Methanococcus vannielii SB: one gene and its partners. The main gene of each other region encodes a partner of the protein of the gene in region 3 in a complex. Links are inferred from orthologs where the notes say so. Each region holds a gene or a part of one and is shown on either strand. Other genes may lie near its edges.

The links.
Region 1: MEVAN_RS03255 (region 3) and rpl4p share a complex: the UniProt entries of both Methanocaldococcus jannaschii proteins name them as parts of the 50S ribosomal subunit. The link is inferred for Methanococcus vannielii SB from one-to-one orthologs.
Region 2: MEVAN_RS03255 (region 3) and rpl18a share a complex: the UniProt entries of both Methanocaldococcus jannaschii proteins name them as parts of the 50S ribosomal subunit. The link is inferred for Methanococcus vannielii SB from one-to-one orthologs.
Region 4: MEVAN_RS03255 (region 3) and MEVAN_RS04370 share a complex: the UniProt entries of both Methanocaldococcus jannaschii proteins name them as parts of the 50S ribosomal subunit. The link is inferred for Methanococcus vannielii SB from one-to-one orthologs.
Region 5: MEVAN_RS03255 (region 3) and MEVAN_RS07985 share a complex: the UniProt entries of both Methanocaldococcus jannaschii proteins name them as parts of the 50S ribosomal subunit. The link is inferred for Methanococcus vannielii SB from one-to-one orthologs.

What each region holds. Positions count from the first base shown.
Region 1 is NC_009634.1:882,991-889,152, forward strand. The notes cover bases 1-2,995. They hold rpl4p (50S ribosomal protein L4), read left to right. Parts: upstream 1-1,116; coding sequence 1,117-1,875; downstream 1,876-2,995. Other genes in these bases: MEVAN_RS04370 (50S ribosomal protein L3), read left to right, coding at 83-1,087; MEVAN_RS04380 (50S ribosomal protein L23), read left to right, coding at 1,897-2,157; MEVAN_RS04385 (50S ribosomal protein L2), read left to right, coding at 2,197-2,919; MEVAN_RS04390 (30S ribosomal protein S19), read left to right, coding at 2,960-2,995. In the rest of the region: more of MEVAN_RS04390, read left to right, coding at 2,996-3,442; MEVAN_RS04395 (FumA C-terminus/TtdB family hydratase beta subunit), read right to left, coding at 3,565-4,137; MEVAN_RS04400 (sugar phosphate isomerase/epimerase family protein), read left to right, coding at 4,215-5,021; npdG (NADPH-dependent F420 reductase), read left to right, coding at 5,085-5,756; MEVAN_RS04410 (signal recognition particle protein Srp54), read right to left, coding at 5,764-6,162. UniProt on the Methanocaldococcus jannaschii protein: One of the primary rRNA binding proteins, this protein initially binds near the 5'-end of the 23S rRNA. It is important during the early stages of 50S assembly.
Region 2 is NC_009634.1:1,087,487-1,093,593, forward strand. What follows is about bases 2,204-5,143. They hold rpl18a (50S ribosomal protein L18Ae), read right to left. Parts: upstream 3,819-5,143; coding sequence 3,588-3,818; downstream 2,204-3,587. Other genes in these bases: mer (5,10-methylenetetrahydromethanopterin reductase), read left to right, coding at 2,204-2,973; MEVAN_RS05485 (DUF2666 domain-containing protein), read right to left, coding at 3,043-3,459; MEVAN_RS05495 (translation initiation factor IF-6), read right to left, coding at 3,839-4,522; MEVAN_RS05500 (50S ribosomal protein L31e), read right to left, coding at 4,559-4,810; argB (acetylglutamate kinase), read left to right, coding at 4,905-5,143. In the rest of the region: 7,8-didemethyl-8-hydroxy-5-deazariboflavin synthase subunit CofH, read right to left, coding at 1-595; 5-amino-6-(D-ribitylamino)uracil--L-tyrosine 4-hydroxyphenyl transferase CofH, read right to left, coding at 700-1,776; more of mer, read left to right, coding at 2,011-2,203; more of argB, read left to right, coding at 5,144-5,789; MEVAN_RS05510 (P-II family nitrogen regulator), read left to right, coding at 6,043-6,107.
Region 3 is NC_009634.1:685,503-691,589, forward strand. Bases 2,249-5,168 are described here. They hold MEVAN_RS03255 (50S ribosomal protein L13), read left to right. Parts: upstream 2,249-3,461; coding sequence 3,462-3,875; downstream 3,876-5,168. Other genes in these bases: MEVAN_RS03240 (30S ribosomal protein S11), read left to right, coding at 2,249-2,398; MEVAN_RS03245 (DNA-directed RNA polymerase subunit D), read left to right, coding at 2,411-2,998; MEVAN_RS03250 (50S ribosomal protein L18e), read left to right, coding at 3,079-3,441; MEVAN_RS03260 (30S ribosomal protein S9), read left to right, coding at 3,889-4,293; MEVAN_RS03265 (DNA-directed RNA polymerase subunit N), read left to right, coding at 4,331-4,537. In the rest of the region: lysS (lysine--tRNA ligase), read right to left, coding at 1-196; MEVAN_RS03230 (30S ribosomal protein S13), read left to right, coding at 1,007-1,456; MEVAN_RS03235 (30S ribosomal protein S4), read left to right, coding at 1,478-2,014; more of MEVAN_RS03240, read left to right, coding at 2,024-2,248; more of MEVAN_RS03280, read left to right, coding at 5,169-5,827; MEVAN_RS03285 (4Fe-4S dicluster domain-containing protein), read left to right, coding at 5,908-6,087. UniProt on the Methanocaldococcus jannaschii protein: This protein is one of the early assembly proteins of the 50S ribosomal subunit, although it is not seen to bind rRNA by itself. It is important during the early stages of 50S assembly.
Region 4 is NC_009634.1:879,068-885,074, forward strand. What follows is about bases 3,168-6,007. They hold MEVAN_RS04370 (50S ribosomal protein L3), read left to right. Parts: upstream 3,168-4,005; coding sequence 4,006-5,010; downstream 5,011-6,007. Other genes in these bases: MEVAN_RS04365 (translin family protein), read right to left, coding at 3,168-3,739; rpl4p (50S ribosomal protein L4), read left to right, coding at 5,040-5,798; MEVAN_RS04380 (50S ribosomal protein L23), read left to right, coding at 5,820-6,007. In the rest of the region: MEVAN_RS04330 (cytochrome c), read left to right, coding at 1-41; MEVAN_RS04335 (YeeE/YedE thiosulfate transporter family protein), read left to right, coding at 60-539; MEVAN_RS04340 (DUF3343 domain-containing protein), read left to right, coding at 624-1,178; MEVAN_RS04345 (NAD(P)H-hydrate dehydratase), read left to right, coding at 1,180-2,001; MEVAN_RS04350 (DUF4870 domain-containing protein), read right to left, coding at 2,026-2,343; more of MEVAN_RS04365, read right to left, coding at 3,149-3,167. UniProt on the Methanocaldococcus jannaschii protein: One of the primary rRNA binding proteins, it binds directly near the 3'-end of the 23S rRNA, where it nucleates assembly of the 50S subunit.
Region 5 is NC_009634.1:1,563,882-1,569,777, forward strand. Bases 2,021-4,749 are described here. They hold MEVAN_RS07985 (50S ribosomal protein L24e), read left to right. Parts: upstream 2,021-3,155; coding sequence 3,156-3,344; downstream 3,345-4,749. Other genes in these bases: MEVAN_RS07970 (hypothetical protein), read left to right, coding at 2,021-2,295; rpl7ae (50S ribosomal protein L7Ae), read left to right, coding at 2,509-2,862; MEVAN_RS07980 (30S ribosomal protein S28e), read left to right, coding at 2,902-3,132; gdhA (NADP-specific glutamate dehydrogenase), read left to right, coding at 3,672-4,749. In the rest of the region: MEVAN_RS07960 (DUF354 domain-containing protein), read right to left, coding at 1-665; MEVAN_RS07965 (methanogenesis marker 12 protein), read left to right, coding at 800-1,786; more of MEVAN_RS07970, read left to right, coding at 1,912-2,020; more of gdhA, read left to right, coding at 4,750-5,009; MEVAN_RS07995 (hypothetical protein), read right to left, coding at 5,109-5,438; MEVAN_RS08000 (hypothetical protein), read right to left, coding at 5,419-5,781; MEVAN_RS08005 (beta-propeller domain-containing protein), read right to left, coding at 5,863-5,896. UniProt on the Methanocaldococcus jannaschii protein: Binds to the 23S rRNA.

The DNA of each region.
Region 1 (6,162 bases), 200 kb from region 3 along the record:
TAACAACTACTCTAAAAACGACTAGTTCTACACAAAAATAAAACACAAGGGGTACTAGTTAACTATCAAAGGAGGTTATACTATGGGTATGAAAAAAAATAGACCTCGTAGAGGTTCTCTAGCATTTAGCCCAAGGAAAAGAGCTAAGAAATTAGTTCCTAAAATCAGATCATGGCCTGCTGATAAAAAAGTAGGACTTCAGGCATTTCCAGTATACAAAGCAGGTACTACCCATGCTTTATTAGTAGAAAACAACCCTAAAAGCCCAAACAATGGGCAGGAAGTATTTTCCCCAGTAACCGTATTGGAAACACCTGAAATTACTGTTGCAGGTATTAGGGCATACGGAAAAACGACAAAAGGCTTAAAAGCTTTAACTGAAGTTTGGGCAAAGCAACAGGACAAAGAATTAGGAAGAAAGTTAACCGTTACAAAAAAGGAAGAAATAAAAACAGTAGAATCATTAGATGCTGTTTTAGAAAAAACGGTTGATTTAAGAGTAATCGTACACACTAATCCTAAAACTACAGGAATCCCTAAGAAAAAACCTGAAGTTGTTGAAATTAGAGTTGGCGGTTCCTCAGTCGCTGAAAAATTAGCTTACGCTAAAGATATTTTAGGCAAAACGCTCTCAATCAATGATGTATTTGAAACTGGAGAATTTATCGACACTTTGGCAGTTACCAAAGGTAAAGGATTCCAAGGCCCAGTTAAAAGATGGGGCGTAAAAATACAGTTTGGAAAGCACCAAAGAAAAGGTGTAGGTAGACAGACCGGTTCAATCGGGCCATGGAGACCAAAAAGAGTTATGTGGACTGTTCCATTAGCGGGTCAAATGGGTTTCCACCAGAGAACCGAATACAATAAGAGAATCTTAAAATTAGGCAGCGAAGGTGCTGAAATTACACCTAAAGGAGGATTCTTAAACTACGGTGCTGTTAAAAACGGTTACGTTGTAGTTAAGGGAACTGTTCAAGGCCCTGCAAAAAGATTAGTAGTTTTAAGAGGAGCTGTAAGACCTGCTGAAGATAAATTCGGATTACCGGAAGTTACTTACATCAGCAAAGAGTCCAAACAAGGAAACTAATTACTCAAAAACACGAGCAGGTGTAACTTATGAATGTTAAGGTTTACAATTTAGATGGTTCTGAAAAAGGGGCAATTGAATTACCTAGCGTATTTGAAACAGAATACCGGCCAGATGTAATTAAAAGAGCAGTAATTTCATCATTAACTGCACGATTGCAACCAAAAGGTTCCGACCCATTAGCTGGTTACAGAACTTCAGCAAAATCAATCGGAAAGGGACACGGTAAGGCAAGAGTAAGAAGAACCGCACAAGGTGCAGGTGCATTTGTACCTCAAGCTGTTGGCGGTAGACGAGCTCACCCTCCAAAAGTTGAAAAAATATTATTCGAAAGAATAAACAGAAAAGAAAGATTAAAAGCTTTAGCAAGTGCTATTGCAGCTTCGGCAAATTCAGAAATTGTTGCAGCAAGAGGACACAAAATCGAAGGAGTTCCTTCATTACCTTTAGTTGTAAATGCTGAATTTGAGAGCCTTGTAAAAACAAAAGAAGTTTTAAGTGTATTTAAAGCTTTAAAATTAGAAGCTGACTTAGAAAGAGCTAAAGACGGCATTAAAATTAAAGCTGGAAGAGCAAAATTAAGAGGAAGAAAATACAAAAAACCAAGAAGTGTCTTGGTTGTTGTAGGCGATGCATGTGACGCAGTTGCTGCATCAAGAAACCTTGCAGGTGTTGATGTAATTACGGCTAATGATTTAAGCGCAATACACATTGCACCCGGAACAATGGCTGGAAGACTAACACTCTGGACTGAAAATGCCATTGAAAAATTAAAGGAAAGATTTTAAGATTAATCTGAGGTGAATGGCATGGATGCCTTTGATGTTATAAAAACACCAATCGTTAGTGAAAAAACAATGAAACTCATTGAAGAAGAAAATCGATTGGTATTTTACGTTGAAAGAAAAGCTACAAAAGAAGATATTAAAGAAGCAATTAAACAGTTATTCAATGCTGAAGTTGCTGAAGTAAACACGAACATTACTCCAAAAGGACAGAAAAAAGCATACATAAAATTAAAAGACGAATACAACGCTGGAGAAGTAGCTGCAAGCTTAGGAATCTATTAATTAATTTAAGAAAACACTATTGAGTAATATGGTGATATAATGGGTAAAAGACTAATTTCCCAGAATAGAGGGAGAGGTACTCCAAAATACAGATCCCCGTCCCACAAAAGGAAAGGTGAAGTTAAGTACAGAAGTTACGACGAAATGGAAAAAGTCGGAAAAGTTCTTGGAACCGTTATTGATGTACTTCATGATCCTGGACGATCTGCACCAGTAGCAAAAGTAAGATTTGCTAATGGAGAAGAAAGATTAGTATTAATTCCAGAAGGAATTTCAGTTGGCGAGCAGATTGAATGCGGTATAAGCGCTGAAATAAAACCTGGAAACGTTTTACCACTTGGAGAAATTCCAGAAGGTATCCCAGTATACAATATTGAAACAATCCCTGGAGACGGCGGTAAGTTAGTAAGAGCTGGTGGGTGCTACGCACACGTTGTAGCGCATGATATCGGAAAAACTATCGTTAAATTGCCTTCAGGCTACGCAAAAGTACTAAATCCTGCATGTAGAGCAACAATTGGTGTTGTTGCAGGCGGTGGAAGAAAAGAAAAACCATTCGTTAAAGCAGGTAAAAAACACCATTCATTAAGTGCTAAAGCTGTTGCATGGCCAAAGGTAAGGGGTGTTGCAATGAACGCAGTAGATCACCCTTACGGTGGAGGTAGACACCAGCACCTAGGAAAACCATCAAGCGTTTCAAGAAATACTTCCCCAGGTAGAAAAGTAGGGCATATTGCCTCAAGAAGAACCGGTAGGAAATAATTAATTTAAGCCCCTTCCTAAAATTTAATAAGGTGAAAACATGGCCAGACAAAAATTTAGTGGCAAAGGCGGAAAAGGAAAGTCTAAAAAAGGACAACAAAGTACAGCCCCAAGAAGAAGAGTAGAATTTAAATACAAAGGCTTTACTTTACCCGAACTCCAAGAAATGCCCATTAAAAAATTCATTGAAATCGTTCCTGCAAGACAGAGAAGAACGATGTCAAGAGGAATTACCCCTAACCAAAGAAAATTGGTTATGAAAATTAAAAAAGCAAGAAGATTGGTAAACAGAGGCAAAGAGCCTAGAGTTATAAGGACACATTGTAGGGACTTTGTAATAACTCCTGAAATGATAGGCCTAACAATCAGTATTTACACAGGTAAGCAGTTTAAAGAAATAAAATTAGTTGAAGAAACCCTTGGAAGATTCTTAGGTGAAATGGCACCAACTAGAGGAATTGTACAGCACGGTTCCCCAGGTATGGGTGCTACAAGAGGTTCAATGTTCGTTCCAATTAAATAATTGGAATTTGAAATCTCTTTTTTTATTTTTATAAAAATTTATTTATTAATTTAGATTTATAAATTATTTAAAGTTATAAATCTAAATTAATATTTAAAAAATAAGTTTAAAAAACTAAAAGGTTAGAGCTTCCGCTTTAATGAATCTAAATTTTCCTGAACCTTTTTTTCGACTTCAAAATAAAGGCTATTTTCGTGTGAATCCATTGCAACAATTAGTGGACCAAAATTTTCAACTTTTAGTTCCCAAAATGCTTCAGGCATTCCTAAGTCTAGATGGTAAACATTTTTTACTTCTTTTATACAATTTGCCAAAAGTGCTGCACAGCCACCTGGAGCTGCAAGATAAACTACCCCTAACTCCTTAAAAGTTCTCAATAACTCTTTATTCATTCCTCCTTTTCCAACTATTGCAGAAATATTTGTAATTTTTATAAAGTCTTCTTCGATATTGTTCATTCTTGCAGAGGTTGTAGGCCCAATTGCAACGCATTTCCAAATACCATTTTCTTGCTTCATTATCGGGCCGGCATGGTAAATTACGCCATTTTCAAGGTTTATTGGTGCTTTTTTTTCTTCAATAGTTATCAAGTGAGCTTCATCTCTTCCAGTACAGAGGTTACCGGTTAAATAAACGATATCCCCTACTTTTAACTTTTTAACGTCTTCTTTTGAAATCGGGACATTTAAATTCAAACTACCACCAGAATAAAAATATTATTAAATACATTAAATGTTTTTATTATATTAATAGCTAAAGCGGGGAGATTCTCATGAAGTTTGGAATATCATCTCTAGTATTTTTACCAGAAACTCTTCAATCATCAATGGAGAAAGTTGCAGAAAACTCTTTTGAATGTTGGGAAATCGTTTCTGAAGGAAGTCATCAGTTAAACCCAAAAAATATCAAATATTTAAGGGCTTTAAAAGAACAGTATGACGTAGATTTAGTCATTCATTCGTCTTTTTCAGATTTAAATCCTGCTTCAATGAATAGGGAAGTAAGAAATTTAACTGTAAACAGCGTTATCGAATCTATTGAAGGTGCATTTGAGCTCGATGCTAATGTTGTCACGATTCACCCTGGGTATCTACCCCCACTTTGGTCGGATTACAAAAAAGATATTTTAGATAACAATTTTTCATCACTAAATGAAATCGTTGAAATGGCAGAAAACTACGAAATAATGATAGGTTTAGAAAATATGCCTAATTATCACGGTGTTTTAGGGGTTACTATTGAATCATTGAGTGACATTATAAAAGACATTGATTCAAAGTACCTTGGAATTACATTCGATATAGGCCATGCAAATACTGCTGGAAATCCGGCTGAATTTGTAGGCGAGTTAAATAAAATGGGAAGAGGAATTGTACATGCCCATATCCATGATAATTTAGGAATAGAAGATGAACATGCATTGATTGGGGCAGGAAATATCGACTTTTCAAGCGTTATCTTAAAACTCCAAGAAATAAAATACGATAAGGTACTATCATTTGAATCTAAAAGTATACGTGATGCAGTAAAGGGAAGGGAAATCATAAAAGAACATTTTTTAAGAATCAATAATTTATAAATTATTATATAAATGAATATCTCTAATGAATTAATCGATTATTAATATAAAAAAGGTGAATTTATGAAAATTGCGATACTTGGTGGAACTGGCGACCAAGGCTTTGGTCTTGCACTTAGGTTTTCAAAAAACCATGAAATATTAATAGGGTCAAGAAAGGCTGAAAAAGCAGTTGAAGCTTCGGAAAATGCTTTAAAAATACTTTCAGAAAAAAAAATATCTACAACTATTAAGGGACTGACAAACAGCGAGGCTTCAAAGTTAGCTGATGTCGTTATTGTATCACTCCCATTTGAATACACCATATCTACATTAAAAGAATTAAAAGAAGAATTAAAGGGAAAAATAGTTGTTTCTATAGGTGTCCCGCTTGCAACTGCGATTGGAGATAAACCAACAAGAGTTATTACCTGCCCTCAAGGCTCAGTTGCGGAATTAATTCAAGAAATACTTCCAGAATCAAAAGTAGTAAGTGGATTCCAAAACATTTGTTCAAAATGTCTTGAAGATTTAGACTGTGAGGTAAACTGTGATGTATTAATTGCTGGAAATGATGTTGAGGCTAAAAAAACAGTTATTTCCCTTGCAAACGAAATTCCTGGTATAAGGGGGATAGATGCTGGAAAATTAGAAATTTCAAAATTTATTGAGCAGATTACGCCATTATTAATCCAATTAAATATAAAATACAAATTAAAAGGAGCAGGTATCCAAATTACTGGATTAAACCTTTAATATATTTTTACTCCTTATACATTAATTGCCTCATTATTTGGCCCATTTTACCGCCCATTTTCGGCATTTTTCCTCTTTTTAAATTACCAAATGCGTTTTTAGTTGTTGCGTAATACTTTAAGAGGTCTTTTATCTCATCTTGTTTTACACCTGCGCCCTTTGCAATTCTTTGAAGCCTAGATGTCTTGATTAACTCAGGATTTTCTTTTTCTTCCATCGTCATCGAGTCCATCATAATTTTATATCGTTTCAATTTCTGTTCCGTAAGTTGTGCAGCTTCTTTTGGCATATTTCCGCCAAACCCCGGAATCATTCCCATTATCTGCTTCATAGGACCCATTTTTGAAATTGTTTCAAGTTGTGCATAAAGTTCCACTAGGGTAAATTTTCCTTTCAATATTGAATC
Region 2 (6,107 bases), 400 kb from region 3 along the record:
TTACAACATCTATCCATTCTGATGTGGTTAGTTTTGTAGGGCATATTTCGTTTCTTATTTCATCATTTAATATTTCTGCAGCGGTTCCAGGCATTGTTTTAAGCCCGCTATCTTTTAAAATTTTTAAAGCTTCTTTTACATTTAATCCACAATTTTCAGCAGCTGATTTAACTTCCATTGGTGAAAAGGCATGTATATCAATTCCGCCATATTTTTCAGTAATTTTTTTAACTTTTTGTAAAATTTCCGCCTGAAAATATGTGTCAATTTCTGGTAAGAGCCCACCTTGAATACATACTTCAGTAGCCCCCGTTTTTCTTGCTAAAAGTGCTTTTTCTGCAACCTTATCAGGATTTAAAAAAAATGAGTTAGGGTCTTCTTTTTCAGTTTTAAATGCACAAAATTTACACGTTCCACTGCAAACGTTTGTAAAGTTTATATTTGCATTTAAGACGTAAGTAACCGTATCCCCAACAGATTCCTTTCTAATATCATCTGCAACTTTTAAAATATCAAAAAAGTTTTCAGTATCTAAAAATAATTCTAGGCACTCTTTTTTTGAAATATCCTTTTCTTTAAAGGAAATTAAGTCCATTAGCTCACCTGCCGAGTGTTAGGATTTAAAAAAAATATTTATTTTAATTATTATTCTATTAGTTATTATATCATTATATAATTATTATATTAATAATAATACCATTATTTAATTATTTCATAAAGTGTAGTTCTTTTTTTCGGAATTCTGCCTATATTCTTAATTGCATTTTCCATTAATTCAGTACTTGCATCTTCATAGGTACTTCCGGCAGCTTTTGAAACTTTATCTTCCATCAATGTTCCACCAAGGTCGTTTGCACCACATTTTAGAATAATTTGGCTTAATTTGGTTCCAAGTTTTACTCTTGGAACTTGAATGTTTTTAATCGTATCTTTAAAAAATATTCTAGAAATTGCATAAAGTTTTAATTCGTAAAGCCCGTTTGCACCGTCTTTAACCCTGCCCAAATTATAAAGTGGCGTATTTTCATATAAGTATGAAAGCGGAATAAATTCTGTAAATACAGAAGTTTCTTTTTGAATTTCCTTTAAAATGGAAAAATGCTCAACAACGTGACTGTATTGTTCAATATGCCCGTACATTATAGTTGATGTCGTTTTAAATCCTATTTTATGGGCTTCCTTAATTATTTCAATCCATTTATTTACGGGCATTTTTAAAGGACATATCTCATTTCTAACGCTGTCATTAAGAATTTCAGCAGCGGTTCCAGGAATGGTTCTTAAACCTGCGTCATAAAGCATTTCTAACGCTTCTTTTACATTTAATCCAGCAACTTCGGCACCATTTAATATTTCCTGTGGTGAATATGCATGGACGTAAATTCCACCAAACGGGTTCGTTACTTCATTTACTTTTTTTAGTGTTTCAACTTGAAAATGAGTATCTACATCAGGATGAATTCCGCCATGAATTGTAACTTCCGTAAATCCTGCTTTTTTTGCTAAAAGGGCTTTTTTTGCAATTTCTTCTGAATTTAATTTAAATGCTTCCAAGCTATTTTTTGATTTTCCAAAAGCACAGAATTTACAACCCATTATACAGACATTTGTAGTCTCTATATTTGTATTAACCACATAAGTAACCGTATCCCCAACAGATTCCTTTCTAATATCATCTGCAACTTTTAAAATATCAAAAAAGTTTTCAGTATCTAAAAATAATTCTAGGCACTCTTTTTTTGAAATATCCTTTTCTTTAAAGGAAATTAAGTCCATTAGATCACCGAATTTATTAATGTTTCATTAATTCATACCTTTTTATATATAAATTTGGGCATGTATAGTAATTTAATTAATACCTACCATAATTTGTTTAATAGGTCGAAGAGCATTTCAAAACTTTATTTACTATATATAACTTTCTATTCTTGATAAATAGAAAGTACATTATATTGCTGATTAGTAATTATACTTGTTATATTAAAACTCTAGAAATAGGAAGGTGGCAGAATGAAATTTGGTATTGAATTCGTCCCAAACGAGCCAATAACAAAGCTCGCATACTACGTTAAAATGGCTGAAGACAACGGCTTTGAATACTGTTGGATTACAGACCACTACAACAACAGAAATGTTTACATGACTTTAGGTGCACTTGCTGCGGTAACTAACAAAATTAAGTTAGGGCCTGGTGTTACAAACCCATACGTAAGAAGCCCAGCAGTTACGGCATCAGCAATGGCTACATTAGATGAACTTTCTGGCGGTAGATCCGTATTAGGTATCGGCCCTGGCGACAAGGCAACATTTGATGCATTAGGTATTGAATGGACAAAGCCAGTTGGAACAATCATAAAATCAATTGAAGACATGAACGCTTTAATGGCGGGAAAAAGGTTATCCGAAGGTGCACAACTTGCAGTTAAACCTACAACAAAAGTTCCAATCTACATGGGTGCACAAGGACCTAAAATGTTAGAAACCGCTGGAGAAATCGCTGACGGTGTGTTAATTAACGCTTCAAACCCAAAAGACTTCGAAGCAGCAGTTCCTTTAATTAAAAAAGGAGCAGAATCAAAAGGAAGAAGCATGTCTGAAATTGACGTTGCAGCATATGCATGCATGTCCGTAGACAAAAACGCAGACAAAGCTAAACAAGCAGCTATCCCAGTAGTGGCATTCATCGCTGCCGGTTCACCTCCTATGATCTTAGAAAGACACGGAATCGACGCTTCAAAAGTTAAAGCAATAAGTGAAGCATTAAAATCCGGAAACTTCGGTGCAGCATTTGGAAATGTAGACAACACAATGTTAGAAGCATTTGCATTATACGGTACACCAGAAGAAGTAGTTGAAAAAGTAAAAGCTCTTGAAAAAATGGGTGTAACACAAATTGTTGCAGGTTCCCCAATTGGGCCAAATAAAGATACAAGCATTAAATTAATCGGAAAAATTATTAAGGAATTTAAATAATTCTTTTTTTAATTCTTCTTTTTTTAAGATTTTAAACCAATTTAAAAAAGTATTTTTGGAATTTTTAAGCTATTGTGATTTTTCAATGAATTTTTCAATCATTTTAGCTTCAACATGTAACTTAAAGCCGAGTCTTTCAAGCACGATTTCGGTTAAAATCCTTTTTAAAATTTCTTTTCCTTCTTTTGACTCGGTTATTGCGTTCATTTTTTTAGTAGTTGCTGGCGATTTCAATTTTACGAGGGCTTCGGAAACTTCTTCTTCTTTGACTTTTCCTTTTTTAGCAACGTATATTTCATCAGCAATTTCTTCTAATTTTTGCATATCAAATGGCAAAAATTCCTTTATTTTCAAAGATATTGTTTCATTAATTCCTGCTAATATTCTTGCGATTTCTACATTACGGGTATTTTCATCAATTTTCAGTTTTTTAGAAACGTACCATTTTCCTTTTTTTGCAGTAAAAAGTATTCTTTCTTCAGACATAAAATCACCATATTTAACAGTATATTATTATAAAATACGGGATACGATATCTACTTTAAATTATATAAAATAATATTAAACAAACGAGAGAATAACTAAAAAAATAATAAAAAAATATAAAAAAGTAATTAATACATTTCAAGAGTCTTTCTTACAATAGGGTCTAAAACTTCCTCTTGTGAAATTTCTGAAATTTCCAAAACTTGAATGTTTGCTCTTTTTACAGAGTGTTTGCTACCCATGTCTGAGTACATAATTTCTAAAGCATCACTTTCTTTTAATACGTTGTATTCTTTTGAGAATACCATAGGTTCGTCTTTTCCAACAATTTTTCCTTTTATTCTTATGATTTTTGCCATAATATCACCAGATGAATTTATTAATCGATTAAATCGAGAGCTTCTTCAATTTTTAAGAGTTCAGGGCCTGAAGTGTCGCCACCGATAACTGCACCCTTAGTGTTTGCAAGAATACATGAGCCAACTGAAGTTACGCCCCGGTTTGCAGTACCTCTTCCAACATAGTCCACTTTTAAAACGTCTGTTATCCACTCTAATTCTAATTCATCAGTTAACGGGTGAACGAGGCATCCTTTATCAGTAGCAACTCCGTTAGAACCAACCGTTGGAAGACTAGCATAGTTTCCGACTCCAGATTCTACTCCAAGTACATCTTCAATGACTTTTCTAAAGTTCTGTAACTCTTCTGAAATTATGCATCCTTTATTATTTGTTAATATTAAATTACCAAATGCCGTGTTTTTAGCTTTAAGTTTTTCTAAATTAACATCAAGACTATTTTCTTTTAAAAAGTCTTTAATTAATGCAATTTCCTTACTCGTTACAATGTTAGGTACTAATAGTCCGTTGGAGTTTCCAACACATAAAGAACCGATTAATGAACTGTTAGATATGTTTAACTGGGTTACTGGAATATTGAGTACTTCCTTCATTTTTTCCAAAGTGTTTTTTTCAACTGAAAGAGGAAAAAGTCCATAGTCTTCAGTTGCAAGTGAAAGTACTCCTATAGTAGATACTCCAGAAAAGTATGTTTTGATTATCATAGTACCACAATGTTTTTTAGGAAAGAATAAGTTGCATTATTCTATCAATGTAGCTTTAACAACATCTCCTTCTTTGACAGCTTTAACTCTGACTTTTGCAGGGATTTTATTTAAGCTTCTTTCCCAAACTTTTTCGTTTATTGAGTTGTCTAATTTAACAACATCTGATTTCATATGTTTCATTAAAAACGCTCTAATAGCCCTAATAGCCCTTGGCGCTCTCTTTGTTGTAGGTGATTTGTTTGTTACATCTCTCAATGGGATTGTATATATTCTTTCTTCTTCCATATTCTGCACCTCCGCATGGATTAAAAAATGTATAAATATTAAATCATATAGAATATGAAAAATCAATATTTAAATATTTTGGTGGCAAGTAAACATGGACGAATATAAAAAAGCTGAAATCTTAATTGAAGCGTTGCCTTATATTTGCAAATTCCACGACCAGAAGTTTGTAATTAAGTATGGCGGCCACGCAATGGTTAATGAACAGGCAAAAAATTGGATCGCAAAAGACATGGTTCTTTTAAAATATGTTGGGATTAATCCGATAATTGTTCACGGCGGAGGCCCAGAAATAAACCGTGCAATGGAAAAAATGGGGAAAGTTCCGGAATTTATCCATGGATTAAGGGTAACTGATGAAGAAACACTTGAAATAGTAAAAATGGTTCTTATCGGTAAAATAAATGGGGATATTGTATCTAAACTTGAACAATACGGTGGAAAATCTGTTGGACTCTCTGGAAAATCGGGTCAACTTATAAAGGCAAGAAAAAAGATTCAGTATTTAATAAGGGATAATGAAAAAATAGAGGTAGACCTTGGAATGGTGGGGGAAGTTGAACGGGTAGATACTAAATTAGTTGATATTCTTGTTGAAAAAAAATATATTCCAGTAATTTCTCCAATAGGTGTTGACGAACAAAATAAAGACCTTAATTTAAATGCGGATATTGCGGCAGGAGATATTGCAGGAGCAATGAATGCAGAAAAATTGATAATGGTTACAGACGTTGACGGCATAATGGATGACATAAACGACCCTAAAACACTTCACCGGAAACTTACGATTTCACAAATAGAAAAAATGATAGAAAAAGGGATAATTACTGGAGGTATGATTCCAAAAATCGAGGCTTGCATAAACGCTTTAAATAAAGGGGTTCAAAGTGTCCATATAGTAAATGGAAAAATACCTCATGCAGTTCTTTTAGAAATATTTACTGAAGAAGGCATTGGAACAATGATTTTAAAGGATTAAATTACTTTTTTTAATATTTTTTAATTTAATATTTTAGGCGGCTTACAAAAAATTCAATTTTTAAAATAATTGCCAATTTATCTATTAATTTAAATAAAAGATTATTTAAATGTTTTGATTTTAGTTACATTTATATATAATATCAATCTATGGGTTAGTATCGGAAAAGGAATTCTGTTTCCTTCTAAGATACCAATACCTAACAATGCCTTCCATGTTAGTTTTATAATATAATCAAATTAGGGGTGTTTCAGTGAAAAAAATTGAAGCAATAATAAGAATCGAAAGACTTGACATAGTAAAAGGAATTTTATCTGA
Region 3 (6,087 bases):
AATCATCTGCAACAAAAATTAATTTACTTTCTAACCCGTTATTAAGAAGTCCCTTATGTACTGCATCTGCAGTCAGTGTTTCTCTCGCATTTCCGATGTGTATGTGGCCCGATGGAGTAATACCACTTGAAACCACGTATTTTTCCACATTTCTTTTTTTCATGATTTTTTCCGCTGTTGCATCAGCCCAGTGCATTGTGTTTCCTCCAATTATATTAAAACGTGAAAAACCAAAAAATAGTAGTTTAAATCAAAAATAATGGTTTTTTAGGATATAGTAAAAAATATTTTATATAACTTATGTATTGTCATTGGAAAAATCTAAAAAATAACATTTATTAATCCAAATTAATAAATTAATGTATTCAAAATAAAAAAAGCCAAGGAAGGGATTTGAACCCCTCTGAAGCGGATCTGCAGTCCGCTGCCTCGCCGGACTAGACTACCTTGGCACGTCTCTTACTATTAGAGTCAAGAATAAGAATTACGATTCAGATATATAAACTTATTGGTTATTGAGTACGCAATTATATAATGACCTAAAAATGACAAATAAATTGTCATATAATACGTTAATACTATGAACGATAATATGAATATCCTGAATTCCAAACTTAAATCATTATGCAAACAAATATATATTATAACATCTTATGTAATTAAGATTTCATTCAGAATAAAACACGGTACCTGCATATAGTAATTTATATAGCTGTCTCGATTAAATCGAAATCTATATAAATGAAAGGTCATAAGTAATACAATGATAGAAAACACGGTAACCCAGATTCAAACACGGTTAGAATGGCACATTTTTCAATATTGTTGCCAGGTATATGTTATTCCTAATAACCTAATGTGCAGAGATAGTCTAGCTTGGGAAGGCGTACGGCTGGAAACCGTATGAGGCTTTGCCTCGCGGGGGTTCAAATCCCCCTCTCTGCGCCATTTATTTTTTTATTACTAATTAACAGTCATAAACACGAAGATCTCTGGAGGTGCAAGAGTGACTCAGACAGAATTCAGACACAGAATCAGAATATCAAAAACAGACCTTGAAGGTAAAAACCCTCTCGAATACGCACTACAAGAAGTGAAAGGTATCGGTAGGGCTATGGCTAAGGCATTAATCAGAGTTACCGAATTAGACCCTAAACAACAGGCAGGTTACTTAGCAGATGAGGATGTTTTAAAAATTGAATCAGTTTTAGAAGACCCTGCAAAACACGGTATTCCATCATGGATGTTCAACAGGAAAAAAGATGTCTACACGGGACTCGACAAACACCTTATCGAAACCGACCTCGTACTCGCAGTACAAGAAGACATTGGAAACATGAAAAAGATCAGATGCTATAGAGGTATCAGACACGAGTTAAGATTACCATGTAGAGGACAGAGAACCAGAGGTTCTTTCAGAAAAGGAAGTACAATGGGAGTTAAGAGGAAGAAGTAAAAAAAGTAAAAAGGTGAAAAAATGGGAGATCCAAGAAGATTAGGTAAAAAATACGACACACCTAACCATCCATGGATTGGGGAAAGAATCCAGAAGGAAAGAGAAATTAGCCATAAATATGGCTTGGTTAACAAAAAAGAACTCTGGAAGATGGAAACCCAATTAAGAAATTACAGAAGACAAGCAAGAAAATTGATCAGCGACACAACCACGCAAGGTGGAAAAGAAGCTGTTCAGTTATTCAATGTTTTAAAAAGATACGCTATCTTGGTTGAACAAGAGCCTACTCTTGACCATATTCTTTCATTAAACATTGAAAGTATTCTTGAAAGAAGATTACAAACACTGGTATACAGAAAAGGCCTTGCTAAAACAGCTAAACAGGCAAGACAGCTCATTGTTCACGGGCACATTGCAGTAAATGGAAGACGAGTTACTTCCCCTTCATACTTAGTTTCAGTTTCTGAAAATAATGCAATAGGATACGTGCCTAACTCACCAATGGCTTTAGAGAACCACCCTGAAAGAACTACCGCAGTAAGCGAGGAAAATCAATAAGGTGATTAAATGAGTCAAAAATGGGGATTAGTACACATATATGCATCCTACAACAACACAATACTCCACGTTACGGATGTAACAGGAGCAGAAACCATCGCTAAAGTTTCAGGCGGTATGATCGTGAGAAACCAAAGGGACGAATCATCACCATATGCTGCAATGCAAGCTGCATTCAAGATTGCAGAATTGATGAGAGATAAAGGAATTGACCAAGTTCACGTAAAAGTCAGAGCAGCAGGCGGTCAAAAGTCCAAAAATCCTGGACCTGGTGCACAAGCTGCTATCAGGGCATTATCAAGGGCAGGCATTAAAATCGGTAGAATCGAAGACGCTACACCAATTCCTCACGACGGTACTACGCCAAAAAGAAAGAACAGATAATTGGTGATTTTTTTGATAAAAAATATCCAAAAAGAGAAAAAGAAAACTGGGGAAATTGTTAAAGTGGAATTAAAAGCCCCATTATCTTTTTCCAGTGCATTGAGAAGATTAATGATTTCGGAAGTTCCTACATATGCTATTGAAAATGTATACTTCTATGAAAACACGTCTTCGATGTACGATGAAGTTCTCGCACACAGACTTGGTTTGATACCTGTAAAGGGAGTTCCCGTCAGTGGAGATGAAGTTGTCGTATTTACCCTGTCTAAGGAAGGACCATGTACCGTATATTCATCAGATTTAAAATCTGAAGCTGGTGAAATTGCTTTTGAAAATATTCCGATAGTAAAATTAGCTGAAGGCCAAAAACTAGAATTTGAAGCCGAAGCTCTTGTTGGTACTGGTAAATTTCATGCAAAGTGGCAACCTTGTAATGTGGTTTACAAACAGATATCAAATGACGAAGTGGAATTTACGATTGAGTCATTCGGAAACATGGACGCGGAAGATATAATAAGATCTTCGCTTGAAATTTTAAAAAACAAAGCGGAAATTTTTTTATCCGAACTAGAAGGTCACGAATTAAATGCTGACAACTAAATTTTCACTAATTATCTTAAACTATCAAAATGTTAGTTTTGAAACGAGTGAGAAATGTATTATATCATTCGGGTGAAATTATGAGAAAAACAATGGCTACAAACCCAAAAACTACTGAATTGATTCAAACATTAAAACAAGAATCGTTCAAAAATAGTGCACCAATCTGGAAAGATGTTGCTAAAAAATTATCCAAACCAGCTAGAAAGAAAATTGAAGTAAATGTGAGTAAAATCAACAGATATGCTTCAGAAGGTAATGTAATCTTAGTTCCTGGCAAAGTATTAGGGGCAGGTTCATTAAAGACAAAAGTAACTGTTGCAGCATTTTCATTTTCAGAGACTGCAAAGTCTGCAATTGAATCAGTTGGTGGAAAATGCTTATCAATTGAACAAATTATCGCTGAAAACCCAAAAGGGTCCAAAGTAATTATTATGGCCTAATTAAACATTAAGGTGGAAGTATGGTTGTTGTAAACGCTGAAAATGCGGTTGTTGGAAGACTGGCATCATACGTTGCAAAAGTTGCATTAAGTGGAGAAGAAGTTACAATTGTAAACGCTGAAAAAGCGATTATAACTGGAAACAGAGATTTTATCTTCCAAAAGTATACGCAGTTAAGAGAACGAAAAAGTATCTCAAATCCTAATAGAATGGGTCCAAAATTCCCTAGAAGACCTGATGCAATTATCAGAAGAATCATTAGAGGAATGCTCCCATATAAAAAGGATAGAGGAGTAAACGCATTTAAAAGTATAAAAGTTGAAGTTGGAGTTCCAGAAGGAATTTCTATCGACATTAGCTTAGGTAGTGCGCCAAATACTATCAAATACGTAACAGTTGGAGAATTAAGCCAATACTTAGGTGCTAAATTCTAATTGAGGTGAAAGTGTGAAGGTAGTCCACACCGTAGGTAAAAGGAGAACCGCAATTGCAAGAGCTACTGCAACAGAAGGAAGCGGTAAAATAAGAATTAATAAAAAACCATTAGAATTAATGGAACCTAAATACATCAAAATGAAGTTAATGGAACCTGTAATATTAGCGGGTGAAATATTAGGCAGTATTGATGTAGATGTAGATGTTAAAGGCGGTGGAACTGTAAGCCAAATGGATGCTGCAAGAACCGCTTTAGGTAAAGCAATTATTGAATTTACCGGAAAAATGGAATTAAAAGAAATGTTCTTAAGCTACGACAGAACTTTGCTTGTAAGTGATGCAAGAAGAACTGAGCCTCACAAACCAAGTAAATCATCAAAAGGTCCAAGAGCTAGAAGACAAAAGTCATACAGATAATTATTTTTCTTCCCTTTACGTTTTTTAGGTGGTAATAGTGATATTTCCAATCAGATGTTTTTCTTGCGGGAATGTAATTTCTGAAGTTTATGATGAATACAAAACCCGACTTTCAAATGTAGAAAGTCCAGAAGAAATTTTAAACGACTTAGGCGTTACAAAATACTGCTGTAGAAGGATGTTTGCATCCCACAGGCTTGAAAATGGAAAAGAATTATTCGATGATATTGTCGAATACAGATAAAATAGGTAATTACATTTTAATAATTACCCTGTATTTAGGGGCTGTGGGGTAGCCTGGCCATCCTGTGCGTCTGGGGGGCGTGCAACCCGAGTTCGAATCTCGGCAGCCCCATATTTTATTAAAATATAGATTACTCCGTTAGGGTGATTTCATGAAATTAACCAAATTCGAAACTGCAAGATTAGTAGGTGCAAGGTCCCTTCAAATTTCAGATGGGGCCCCCCTAACTGTGGAATCAGATAAATCTTCGTCGTTAAATCTCGCTGAAGAAGAAGTAAAGCAGGGAAAAATTCCTTTGTGCGTTAAAAAACCATTAAAGTAATATTTTAACCATTTTTTATTAGGGGGATTTTAGTGGAAAACAGCACCTCCATAAAACGGGTAACTGCAAAAAAAGTGTTTAAAAACTCAAAAATTCAGGTTCGTATTGCTACATTAACTAATAATGGTATTGGATACGACGTAATTGATGTTGAAAATCCGGATTTTGCAATATCCGATGTTGAAAATATACTTGCTCCAGAGCTAGTTGGTTATCCGGCATATGACCAAGACATTATCGATTCAATAATCTGCGATACGTCCGTAGACAATACTAAAGTCACGATGGGGACCTCCATAAGTATCGCAAGAGCCGCTGCAAACAGCGTAGATATTCCATTATTTAAACATATCGGGGGAGTTTTATCATCTAATCTACCTGTAGTTGGATGTTCACTCGTTTCTGATGGTTCTAACCAACTTTTAGCAATTCCAATGGCAGAATCCATTGGAGAAATGATTCATATATATAATACGATACTTTCAGAACTTTCAAAAGAGTACTCTTTTAAAAACAACTACGGGGAATATATTTCAAAAAACGTATTTAACGATATTGAAAAATTCAAAGAAATAATATCTAATGTTTCAGATGAAGAGGACGTTGAAATTTTAGCAGGTGCTAAAATTTTAGAATATGGGGCAAATATTGAAGAAATCGATTATTTGGAAAGTCATGAAATAATAGACTTCGATGGAATACTATGTACTGAAAATATCGATGAAGAAGCAGATTTTTCAAAATTTAACCCGTACCAGATGGGCACACTTACTGAAATGAGTTACTACGTGAATTATATTTCTGAAAAAGGGCTTAACACCGTAATTGAGGGGGACAATACCTCTTTTCCCCATATTGCAATAGGATTCAAAATTCCTTTTTTACGGGCAAGTATTAATTCAAAAGTATTAAATGAACTTTGGAATATTGAACGAATATTAAACAATCCAAACATTACACGATTTTAACAACTTTTTTACGCCATATTTTATCCATAATTTTTAATACATTTATCTATAAATTATATTATCAGAAAAGGGGGGATAAAATGAGTGTTATAATTGACTACAATAAGTGTAAAGGTCCAGAATGTGCGGAGTGCGTAAATACGTGTCCAACCGAGGTATTTGAAATTAAAGAGAATAAAGTAATAGTTATGAGGGAATCAGACTGTACATTTTGCCTTGTTTGTATTGACGTATGTCCAACTGATGCAATAATAGTAAAA
Region 4 (6,007 bases), 190 kb from region 3 along the record:
GAGCTGTTGTAGGTTCTGAAGTATATTTGAAAAAAGCATAATTTATAAAGGGTGATAATATGGATATTTATCAATACTTGCCTGCAATTGGCACTTTAGTATTTGGTACCCTTTTGGGATATCTTGGACAAAGATCCGCTCTTTGTTTCTGTGGAGGACTTAGGGACTTTTCTTTAATGAAAGACACGTGGCTACTCAAAGGTTTATTTGGATTTATTGGTGGAGCATTAATAGGTTCAATCTTATTCCACATTGTAGGGCTTTTACCCCTATTTCCTTGGATACTTACAAAAGGAGTTACTGCAATTCCAGGGGGGGCCGCAGGTGGATTAGGTTTTATGCCAAACCTCGTTGCAGCACTTATCGGGGGTTTTGGAGTAGGTTTCCTGTCAATAATTCAGGGCGGTTGTCCATTTAGAAACTTTATAATGGCAGGAGAAGGGAACCAAACTGCAATCATGTATATAATTGGTTTAGCAGTTGGTGCAGTAATCTACCACCAGTGGGCACTTTCATTCATACAGTCAATACTTGCATAATTACTAAATACTAAGTATTATATTATTTATTATACCATTTGATATACTATTTTTTTATCAGCACTTTTTTACTTTGGTGAAAATATGTCCTCATTTTTTAATAAGTTAAAGTCGGTTTTGGAACCTAAAAAAGAATTTAAAGTAGGAAAAGGATTAATAATATTTAAAAGCGTAAGGGATGCAATGAAGGCTGAAAAAATTTTAAAAAACTATTCTGCAAAAGTAGTTGCTCCTCCGCATGAAATACGGGAAGGTTGTGACCTTGCAGTGGAATACGAAGTTTTAGAAGAAACAGGAATAAAAAGGGAACTTAAAAAAAATAAATTAGTTCCATTAAAATTTATTTCACTTGATGGGCAGTTAATGGAACCTTTAGATATCGTTAAAGTAAAAGAAATCCAAGGATTTACAATGGTAAGATCTGGAAATATGAAAATAACAATAGATGGTACCGGAAAGATAGTAAACATTTCTGGAGGGGGCTGTCCTGATGTTCCTTATCTTAATTTACAGTTGATTGGTAGAAACATTTTAGAAATTAATGAAAATGAAACTCCAAAAGCTTTAGGGTACACTTTATGTGCCTATACATTAAATAAAGCATTTGAAGAGGCTAAAAAAATATTTAGCGGTGAATAATATGATGGTTGCAGGAGCAATGCCCATAAAAGGTATGGAACTTGTTAAAGGCCAAGTACATATTGAAAAAAATAAGATATTTGTTAAAAATAAAGAATTTCCAATTACAATGGGCAGTGGAGCCCTCGTTGGGGCAGCATTTAAAACATTGGAATATTTTGGAATGGAAAAAGAGCTAATTTTTTTAACTGCGGGAGATGTGGGGGAAGGTGAGGGTAGTTTAAAAATTTATCGGGATTTAAATGAAATTACGGAAGAAATAACAATTATTCATTATATAAAACCAAAAATTTCAGAAATTTTAAACGTAGATTTTTCCAAAACCGTTATCGGCGATGCAGGAGGGATGTATGCTGGAAAGGCTGCAGGTATTGGGGATAAATTTCGAATGTTTTTTCCAGATGTAGGCGAACTTGCATTTTTAGCAGATGATAAGTCATCACATCCTGCGTACGTTAGAGGATTTATATCTAAAATAGATGATTTAGACGTTCCAAAACTAATTGAAATGGCGTATTTTCAAAAAATGCCCGACAATATGGTTGTAAAAGGGGAAAAAGACTATATTGTACAGTGCGGAAAAATCATTGACCATGTGGCAAATCCAAAGTTTGAAGCAATGGAATGCATCGGGGGAACTGGAGATACGCTAACAGGAATTACTACGTCATTAATTGCATGTGGATTTAAAATAGAGGAAGCATCGATATTGGGGTGTAAATTAAATCGTAAATTGGGCGAAATTGTAAATCCAAAACCCGATACAAAGATATACGAAATTATAAAAAAAATTCCTGAAGCCCTAAAAGAATTTAAACTCTAAAAAAAGTAAAAAAATGAAAAATAATTACATATATTTTTCTGCCATATCGCCAATTACGGGTAATTTATACATTTCCCCTTTGTAAGCCTTAAACATACAGAAAAACCAGATTATTAAGCTTGCAGGCATTAATAGTAAACCGAGTAACCATCCTATAATTGGAATAAATGCAAGAACAATACTTAAAACAAATATTGCTGCTGAAACTATTATCGACTGCATTGCATGAAATTTAACAAAAGAACTCTCTTTTTCGATAACTAACAAGATACCGCCTGAAACAAATCCTAAAAGGTATGCTAAAACTGCTTCGTGATTTTCTTCAAGACCTAACGATGTCATCTTTTCCCCTTTTTAATATTTTTACTAACAAAATATGTATTATAATATTGTATCACTAATATATAAATCCAAGGTATGCACCTATACTCCAAAACATAGCAAAAAAAATTCTAATATGGATTAAAATTTAAAAACATATAAAAATATGTGGACATTTATTACAGGTATTTTTCAGCAATGTCGCCAATAATTGGGAATTTATATTTTTCACCTTGGTATGATTTTATTATTCCAACTATCCATAATGCCAATGAAATTAGACTTAATAACATTCCCAAAATTCCCCCAATATAAGGAATATATCCAAAAACTAGACTTAACGCAAAAATTAAACCAAAGCATATAATGGATTGCATTGCATGAAATTTAACAAATTTACTCTGTTTCCAGTAGTAAAACTATAATTCCAGATAGGAATCCTAAAAGGTATGCTAAAATTGCTGCGTGATTTTCTTTTAAACCGAATAATGCCATTATATTCCCCCTTAGCGGTTTATAATTAAAATATGTATTTAAGGGGCATATATAATCAATTAGTTTGTATTGCATTTAAACATTTTACCAAAAAGTTTAAATATTAAAACACCTTATTTCATTTTGCTTTGAAAGGCATTGGAAATTCAGATAAAATCATTCTAAGGTTTCCTCGAATAAGTTGCAGTATAGGGCAGTGGCTCAGCCTGGTTAGAGTGCTCGGCTGATAACCGAGTGGCCCGGGGTTCGAATCCCCGCTGCCCTACTTTTTATTTTAAAAATATTAATTTGTATATCTAAATGTTATACTTAAAAATTATTAAAAAATAAATTAAGGTTTAAATTTAGATAGTTCTGTTCTAAGCTTTAAATTTTCTGTAAAGCTTATTAAATCCCCGTGAGTTTTTTCCAGTATACTTCTTGAAACGTCTTGTTTTCTTCTTAGTCCGTCTATTAAATTATAATAGTCAAATTTCATTGTAAAATCATAAATATTTTCCATGTGGAAAAAATAACACTCTGCATTTTTAAAGTCGTCTTCTTTAATTGATTCGAGTATTTTTCTCCTAAGTTCCCCAATAACATCACAAAGTCCCAATATATAATTCTCTATTGAAACATTTTTAAAGTTAGAGTAATTTAAAAACCGATTTTCAAAAACTAAGTGATAATAAACCTTGGCTTCAACGTATTCCTGTTCTGGAGCTTGTAGATATTTGATAAATTCGGGATGATCCAAACATAAATTTGAAATACCTAAAAGTTTATCTTCAAGTTCAAAAAAACTGACTTGTTCACGTTTCTGAATTTTTCGAATAATTATTGAAGAATCCTTAACAATATCTCTTGAAATTTTTAAAATTTTTTCCCTTTTTTCGTTCTTTTTTTCAAAATATTCTATCATAAAGCTCATGTTTTCCATTCAATCACCATTTTATCGTTAAAATTATATTTTATACCAATAAATATCTCTTTTTTAAGATATATAGTGATTGAATTTAATTAGGGTTAACTATATATATTGTAATGATTAATGTATGTAGGCAACTATATGGAAGACCTGAAAAGGCGGAACGCCATTAATAGGTTGCTTGTTTTTAAAAGATTAACAACTACTCTAAAAACGACTAGTTCTACACAAAAATAAAACACAAGGGGTACTAGTTAACTATCAAAGGAGGTTATACTATGGGTATGAAAAAAAATAGACCTCGTAGAGGTTCTCTAGCATTTAGCCCAAGGAAAAGAGCTAAGAAATTAGTTCCTAAAATCAGATCATGGCCTGCTGATAAAAAAGTAGGACTTCAGGCATTTCCAGTATACAAAGCAGGTACTACCCATGCTTTATTAGTAGAAAACAACCCTAAAAGCCCAAACAATGGGCAGGAAGTATTTTCCCCAGTAACCGTATTGGAAACACCTGAAATTACTGTTGCAGGTATTAGGGCATACGGAAAAACGACAAAAGGCTTAAAAGCTTTAACTGAAGTTTGGGCAAAGCAACAGGACAAAGAATTAGGAAGAAAGTTAACCGTTACAAAAAAGGAAGAAATAAAAACAGTAGAATCATTAGATGCTGTTTTAGAAAAAACGGTTGATTTAAGAGTAATCGTACACACTAATCCTAAAACTACAGGAATCCCTAAGAAAAAACCTGAAGTTGTTGAAATTAGAGTTGGCGGTTCCTCAGTCGCTGAAAAATTAGCTTACGCTAAAGATATTTTAGGCAAAACGCTCTCAATCAATGATGTATTTGAAACTGGAGAATTTATCGACACTTTGGCAGTTACCAAAGGTAAAGGATTCCAAGGCCCAGTTAAAAGATGGGGCGTAAAAATACAGTTTGGAAAGCACCAAAGAAAAGGTGTAGGTAGACAGACCGGTTCAATCGGGCCATGGAGACCAAAAAGAGTTATGTGGACTGTTCCATTAGCGGGTCAAATGGGTTTCCACCAGAGAACCGAATACAATAAGAGAATCTTAAAATTAGGCAGCGAAGGTGCTGAAATTACACCTAAAGGAGGATTCTTAAACTACGGTGCTGTTAAAAACGGTTACGTTGTAGTTAAGGGAACTGTTCAAGGCCCTGCAAAAAGATTAGTAGTTTTAAGAGGAGCTGTAAGACCTGCTGAAGATAAATTCGGATTACCGGAAGTTACTTACATCAGCAAAGAGTCCAAACAAGGAAACTAATTACTCAAAAACACGAGCAGGTGTAACTTATGAATGTTAAGGTTTACAATTTAGATGGTTCTGAAAAAGGGGCAATTGAATTACCTAGCGTATTTGAAACAGAATACCGGCCAGATGTAATTAAAAGAGCAGTAATTTCATCATTAACTGCACGATTGCAACCAAAAGGTTCCGACCCATTAGCTGGTTACAGAACTTCAGCAAAATCAATCGGAAAGGGACACGGTAAGGCAAGAGTAAGAAGAACCGCACAAGGTGCAGGTGCATTTGTACCTCAAGCTGTTGGCGGTAGACGAGCTCACCCTCCAAAAGTTGAAAAAATATTATTCGAAAGAATAAACAGAAAAGAAAGATTAAAAGCTTTAGCAAGTGCTATTGCAGCTTCGGCAAATTCAGAAATTGTTGCAGCAAGAGGACACAAAATCGAAGGAGTTCCTTCATTACCTTTAGTTGTAAATGCTGAATTTGAGAGCCTTGTAAAAACAAAAGAAGTTTTAAGTGTATTTAAAGCTTTAAAATTAGAAGCTGACTTAGAAAGAGCTAAAGACGGCATTAAAATTAAAGCTGGAAGAGCAAAATTAAGAGGAAGAAAATACAAAAAACCAAGAAGTGTCTTGGTTGTTGTAGGCGATGCATGTGACGCAGTTGCTGCATCAAGAAACCTTGCAGGTGTTGATGTAATTACGGCTAATGATTTAAGCGCAATACACATTGCACCCGGAACAATGGCTGGAAGACTAACACTCTGGACTGAAAATGCCATTGAAAAATTAAAGGAAAGATTTTAAGATTAATCTGAGGTGAATGGCATGGATGCCTTTGATGTTATAAAAACACCAATCGTTAGTGAAAAAACAATGAAACTCATTGAAGAAGAAAATCGATTGGTATTTTACGTTGAAAGAAAAGCTACAAAAGAAGATATTAAAGAAGCAATTAAACAGTTATTCAATGCTGAAGTTGCTGAAGTAAACACGAACATTACTCCAAAAGGACA
Region 5 (5,896 bases), 880 kb from region 3 along the record:
GCAACAATGTTGCAGTCCATCTCTTTTATTAAATTTTCAATAATTTCTGGAACAATGTCTTTTTTACCGTTGCAATATGAAGAATTAGGTCTTGGCCTTAATACCACAGTGGGAATGGACTTATTTGCACCGATTTTTTCTAAAATATGTTCATCAATTGAAAAATTTGATGAAAGCCTTGAATTCACGTTTGAAACTTCACAGGTTCCTTCAAAAGATGTTATATCGCTTCCAAAAGAATTTCCATTAAATGCTTTTTTAGTGCCTTCTGGGGATATGATATTAGTTACAAGAGGTATTGTTAATCTATTTTGGGCACTTGCATGCTCGTTATCAACAACAAATATTGAAGGAATATTCATTCCAAAAGCGACCCTTGGAAGTTCTACTGAGTGTTTTGCAATTGCAACTTTGGGATTTAGTTTTTTTACAATTTTTGTAAGCTCTACTATTCTTTTAGATGAATTTATAAGCTTTTCATCAAGTGAATAAGCATGGTCACCTACTGAAAAGTAATCATACCCATAAATATCTATTAATTCTTCTAAATTTTGAAATTTCCTTGCTGTAATATAATATTCAATTCCTTTACGATTAAACTTGTCTATAAGTTGTGAAAAGTAATGAATATGCGGGGAGTTTGTCAGGTCAACCCATACGTCCATCAAATCACCAATAACAATTGGATCACTAAAGTAATATTAGCGGCGGGTAGTAAATACAAAAGTTCTTAACAAAATAGTACCATTTTATATATAATTATTTGCATGTTAACATTATTATCATTTATAGGGATATTATGATTGTTGTAGGGATAGATCACGGTACATCGGGAATTACATCATGTATAATGGAAAATGGGCTGATAAAATCAATTTTTAAGATTCGAAGAACTGAATTTGAAAAGCTATCTTTTTTAGATGAGTTGAAAAAACATATAAATCTGTCAGAAATCGATTTAATAGGAGTTTGTTATTCAATGGGGGATGGAATTAATAAAATTACAGATATTTCAAGGGTTAAAAATAGGGGAGTACGTAATCTTGAAGGAATCGGGAAAAAAATTGGTGGCGGAACCAAAGTTTATGATGAAATAAAAGAATCTAAAATTCCTGCAGTGGTAATTCCTGGACTTCATAAAGGAATAGATTGCATGGATAAACGATTTAACGCACTTTTTTCACATACTGCATCTCCTGAAAAGATTTCAATATGTTATAATGCATATAAAACGTTTAATCTTGAAAATTTTATACTTTCAGACATTTCTTCAAACACCGTAACTCTTTTGATACGAAACGGGAAAATATTCGGTGGATTTGATGCATGTATTGGGGCAGTTGGAATTTTACACGGTCCAATAGACTTAGAATTAATCAAAAAAATTGATTTAAGGGAAATTACTGCAAACGAAGCATTTTCAAAAGCAGGGGCCGTAAAAATCACTGATTCATATAAAGGCGTTGAAGACACAAAATCAGAAATTATTGAAAAGTATGAAAAAGATGAAAAGTGTAAACTTGCAGTTGATTCTCTTGTTTTAAGCGTTTCAATGGAAATAAATTCTTTAATGTTTTTAAATCCTGAAAATAATGTAGTTATTGCCGGTTCTGTTGGAGTATGTAAAAATCCAGATATTTCTAAAATGATAAAAGAAAATACTAATGGCAATTTCTTTGTTTTAGATGGCGAAAGTGGAGCAATAGGTAGTGCAATGATTGCAAATGATATACTTTATGGAAAAAAGGATATTTTGGGGATTTCTGTAGATTTCAATATTGAATAATACAAAAACAAATCAAAATTAAATCAAAATTAAATCAAAAAATTTAAGTCATATTATTTCCATATTAGGTTACGAGTATGTAATTAAAAAATATTATAATAACTAAAGCTAAAAAAATGATTAGTATGGAAGTAGTTAATATATTAAGTAGGGTAGAAAAATTTATAGCAATAGTCATAATTGTTGTTTCGTTTATACTGTTTATTTTATCCATTTATACTCTAACCTTAGATGTATTATACTCAGAATTAACTGGGGAATATATTTACGTTTTTTTCAGTCAATTTTTACAAAATGTCCTTCTTTTTATAATTGGACTTGAACTTGCGCTTACGTTGACAAAACACAGCTTCAGTAATATTATCGAACTCTTATTATTTGCACTTGTTAGAAAAATATTAATTTCAACAGAGCCGTCTAGGGATATAGCACTTATAATTTTTAGCATAATCGCATTAATCGCTGTCAAACAGTTTATAACGCGAGAAAAAATGAGTGAAGATCTTTAAGAATTATATTTACTACCCTTAATGTTTTTATGGGCCATAATTTTTAATAATAATGCTATGTTAATTTTCAAAACCCAAAACTGTTATAAAACCAAAACTGTTATATATGGCTTTACGATATAGACTATCTGCCAACTCTTTTAATACCATGATGATATGAGTGGGCGCCATCCGGATAAAAAAATTCTTTTAAGTAATGAAGGAGGTCATAATATGGCTATATATGTTAAATTTGATATACCACAAGAGCTTGAAGAGAAAACTGCTGAAGTAGTGGCTAACGCTGAAAAAATTAAAAAAGGCGCAAACGAAGTTACAAAAGCAGTTGAAAAAGGAATTGCAAAATTAGTTGTAGTTGCAAAAGATGTACAACCTGAAGAAATCGTTGCACACATTCCTGTAATCTGTGAAGAAAAAGGAATTGCATACTCATACTGTTCAACAAAAGAAGCTTTAGGAAAAGCAGCAGGTTTAGAAGTACCTACATCAGCTATTGCAGTTGTTGCTGAAGGCAGCGCTGAACAATTAAAAGACTTAGTTGAAAAATTAAACGGTTTAAAAGCATAATTTAGCAGCTAATTATTTAGTTAAAATCAGGTGATTTAAATGGCTGATGATATGGTATACCAGGAAGCAGTAGCTGCTGAAGTTATCCAAGTTTCAGGAAGAACAGGAGTTACTGGAGAAATTTTCCAGGTAAGATGTAAAATCTTAGGTGGAAAAGACACAGGAAGAATTTTAACAAGAAACGTTAAAGGTCCTGTTAAAGTAGGAGATCTCATAATGTTGAGAGAAACCGAAAGAGAAGCAAAACAACTCGGTAAGAGAAGAAAATAATCTTTCCCGCTAGGTGATTAAAAATGGAATGGAAAACATGCAGTTTTTGTGAAGGCAAAATTGAACCTGGATGCGGAAAAAAATACGTTAAAAAAGACGGTTCAGTAATGCAATTCTGCTCATCAAAGTGTGAAAAGAACTTCAAACTTGGAAGAGTTGGAAGAAAATTAAAATGGACAAACATGTTCAAAAGAATGAACAAGGGCCAATAATCCCTTATTATCTTTTTTAGAATTACCTTTATAAAACATTCGTACTCTTTTAATAGTTTATCTTAAGCTTAATTTAATTTAATAGCTTTTAAAACTAGTAGCTACTCTAGTATCAGATGCCCAATTTAATCCCTGTAATGTCTTAAATTGGTATATGCATTAATTTATTAATTCATTTATTTGATTATTTATATATTTAAGGCTTTTTTGGTGATTTACGGATTTTCTGACCGCAAATATCCAAAAATATATAAATTAAATCGATAAACACTATATTGGAATTTTTTGCAGTCGCCATATAAAAACAAAACATGGAGTGGAGTATTAATGACATATATTCAAGAAATTTTGGAAACCGTAAAACGGAAAAATCCTGGAGAGTTGGAGTTCCACCAAGCAGTACAGGAAGTACTTGAATCGCTAGAGCCCGTAATTGAAAAACACCCCGAATATAAAAAGGCAAAAATATTGGAAAGAATAGTTGAGCCTGAAAGGGCAATTACATTTAGGGTTGCATGGATGGATGATAAAGGGGAAGTTCAGGTAAACCGAGGTTACAGGGTTCAATTTAACAGTGCAATTGGCCCTTATAAAGGAGGTTTAAGATTCCACCCTTCCGTTAACTTCGGAGTTTTGAAGTTCTTGGCATTTGAACAGATATTTAAAAATTCACTTACTACTCTACCGATTGGCGGTGGAAAAGGCGGTTCTGACTTTGACCCTAAGGGAAAGTCAGATGCTGAAATTATGAGGTTTTGCCAATCATTCATGACTGAATTGTCTAAATATATCGGGCCAGATACGGATGTACCTGCAGGAGATATTGGAGTGGGTGCAAGAGAAATTGGCTATTTATTTGGCCAGTACAAAAGACTTAAAAATGAATATACTGGAGTTTTAACTGGAAAAGGACTTAAATGGGGCGGCTCATTAATAAGGCCAGAAGCTACTGGTTACGGGTGCGTTTATTTTGCACAAGAAATGCTTGCAACAAGGTATGAAACATTTGAAGGAAAAATTTGTGTAGTTTCAGGTTCAGGAAACGTTGCACAGTATACCGTTGAAAAATTAAATGAACTAGGTGCTAAAGTAGTTACTTTATCTGATTCAAACGGTTATATCTACGACCCTGAAGGGATAGGGCCTGAAAAATTAGAATTTGTCAAAGAATTGAAAAACGTTAGAAGAGGAAGAATATCAGAATATGCTGAAAAATACGGTGTAGGGTACTTTGAAGGTCAGAAACCTTGGAATGTAAAATGTGATTGTGCATTCCCATCCGCTACCCAAAATGAACTAGGTTCTGAAGACGCACAAGCATTAGTCAATAATGGTTGCATGCTTGTATCTGAAGGGGCAAACATGCCTACCGTTCCAGAGGGCGTTGACATATTCTTAAACGCAAAAATACTATATGGGCCAGGAAAAGCTGCAAATGCGGGGGGAGTTGCAACTTCCGCATTGGAAATGTCGCAAAATTCAATGAGGCTTTCATGGACAAGAGAAGAAGTTGACGAAAAATTAAAGCAAATAATGAAATCAATACACAAATCAGCTTATGAAGCATCTAAAGAATACGGGCACCCTGGAAACTATGTTTTAGGTGCAAATATTGCAGGATTTAAAAAAGTAGCAGATGCAATGATTGAACAAGGGCTAATTTAATAAAATTATACTTAATTAATTTTTAATAAACTTTAATACTTTTTAATAATTTTTAGTTTTAAAATATATTTTTAATAGCCGTTACTTTAGTAATTTAAACTATCCTTTCCAAATGTACAAATAGTAAAAACTCCAACTTCCAGCGTAAGTTTCCAAAAATTCAATATTTAATATTAAATCATATCCGGGCTTTTCAGAAATTAATTCTGAAGATTTAATTGAATTTACTGAATTATTTGATGATATTGTTAATTTTTCGTCATTTAATAGTTTTTCTCGATATATTTCAAAACCTTCTTCACCAATTACCGTTAGGGATACATCCATATATCTAGAATCAGTGTAGTTTATGGCTTTAAGGATTTTTGAGGTTCCATTTAATTCGATAATATCTCCTTTTTTATAGAACTTATGAAGAGCATCCCACATAAAATTTAATTGAACACCATTTACTACTTTTTTTATCGTCTAAAATTCTCCACGATGAAAGGGTTATATTTTCAGATAGATGACTATCCAAACTTGTGTAATCTACCGTGTAAGACGTTGAATTATCAAAATAATTTTTTGAACTACCTAAAGTTAGCGGATTATTTTTTACAATATAAAAGCTTTTAAAATAGCGGTTATCTGGCGTATCAAGTTCGCTTCTAAGTAAATACCATCCGGGAGTAATATTCTTAGAATCAGGTTCAATTACATCGATATATTCTAAAATATATCCTAATGTAGTAATAATTAAAAAAACTACCAAAATTAGATTTAATTTCAAGATACTCGCCCCCTTTTTTTTATATTTTATTTGAAAGGGAACAGTATTTATAAATTATAGAAAAAATTTAAAAAAAATTAATTATTCTATATTTATTACATATGTTTTTTTAGAT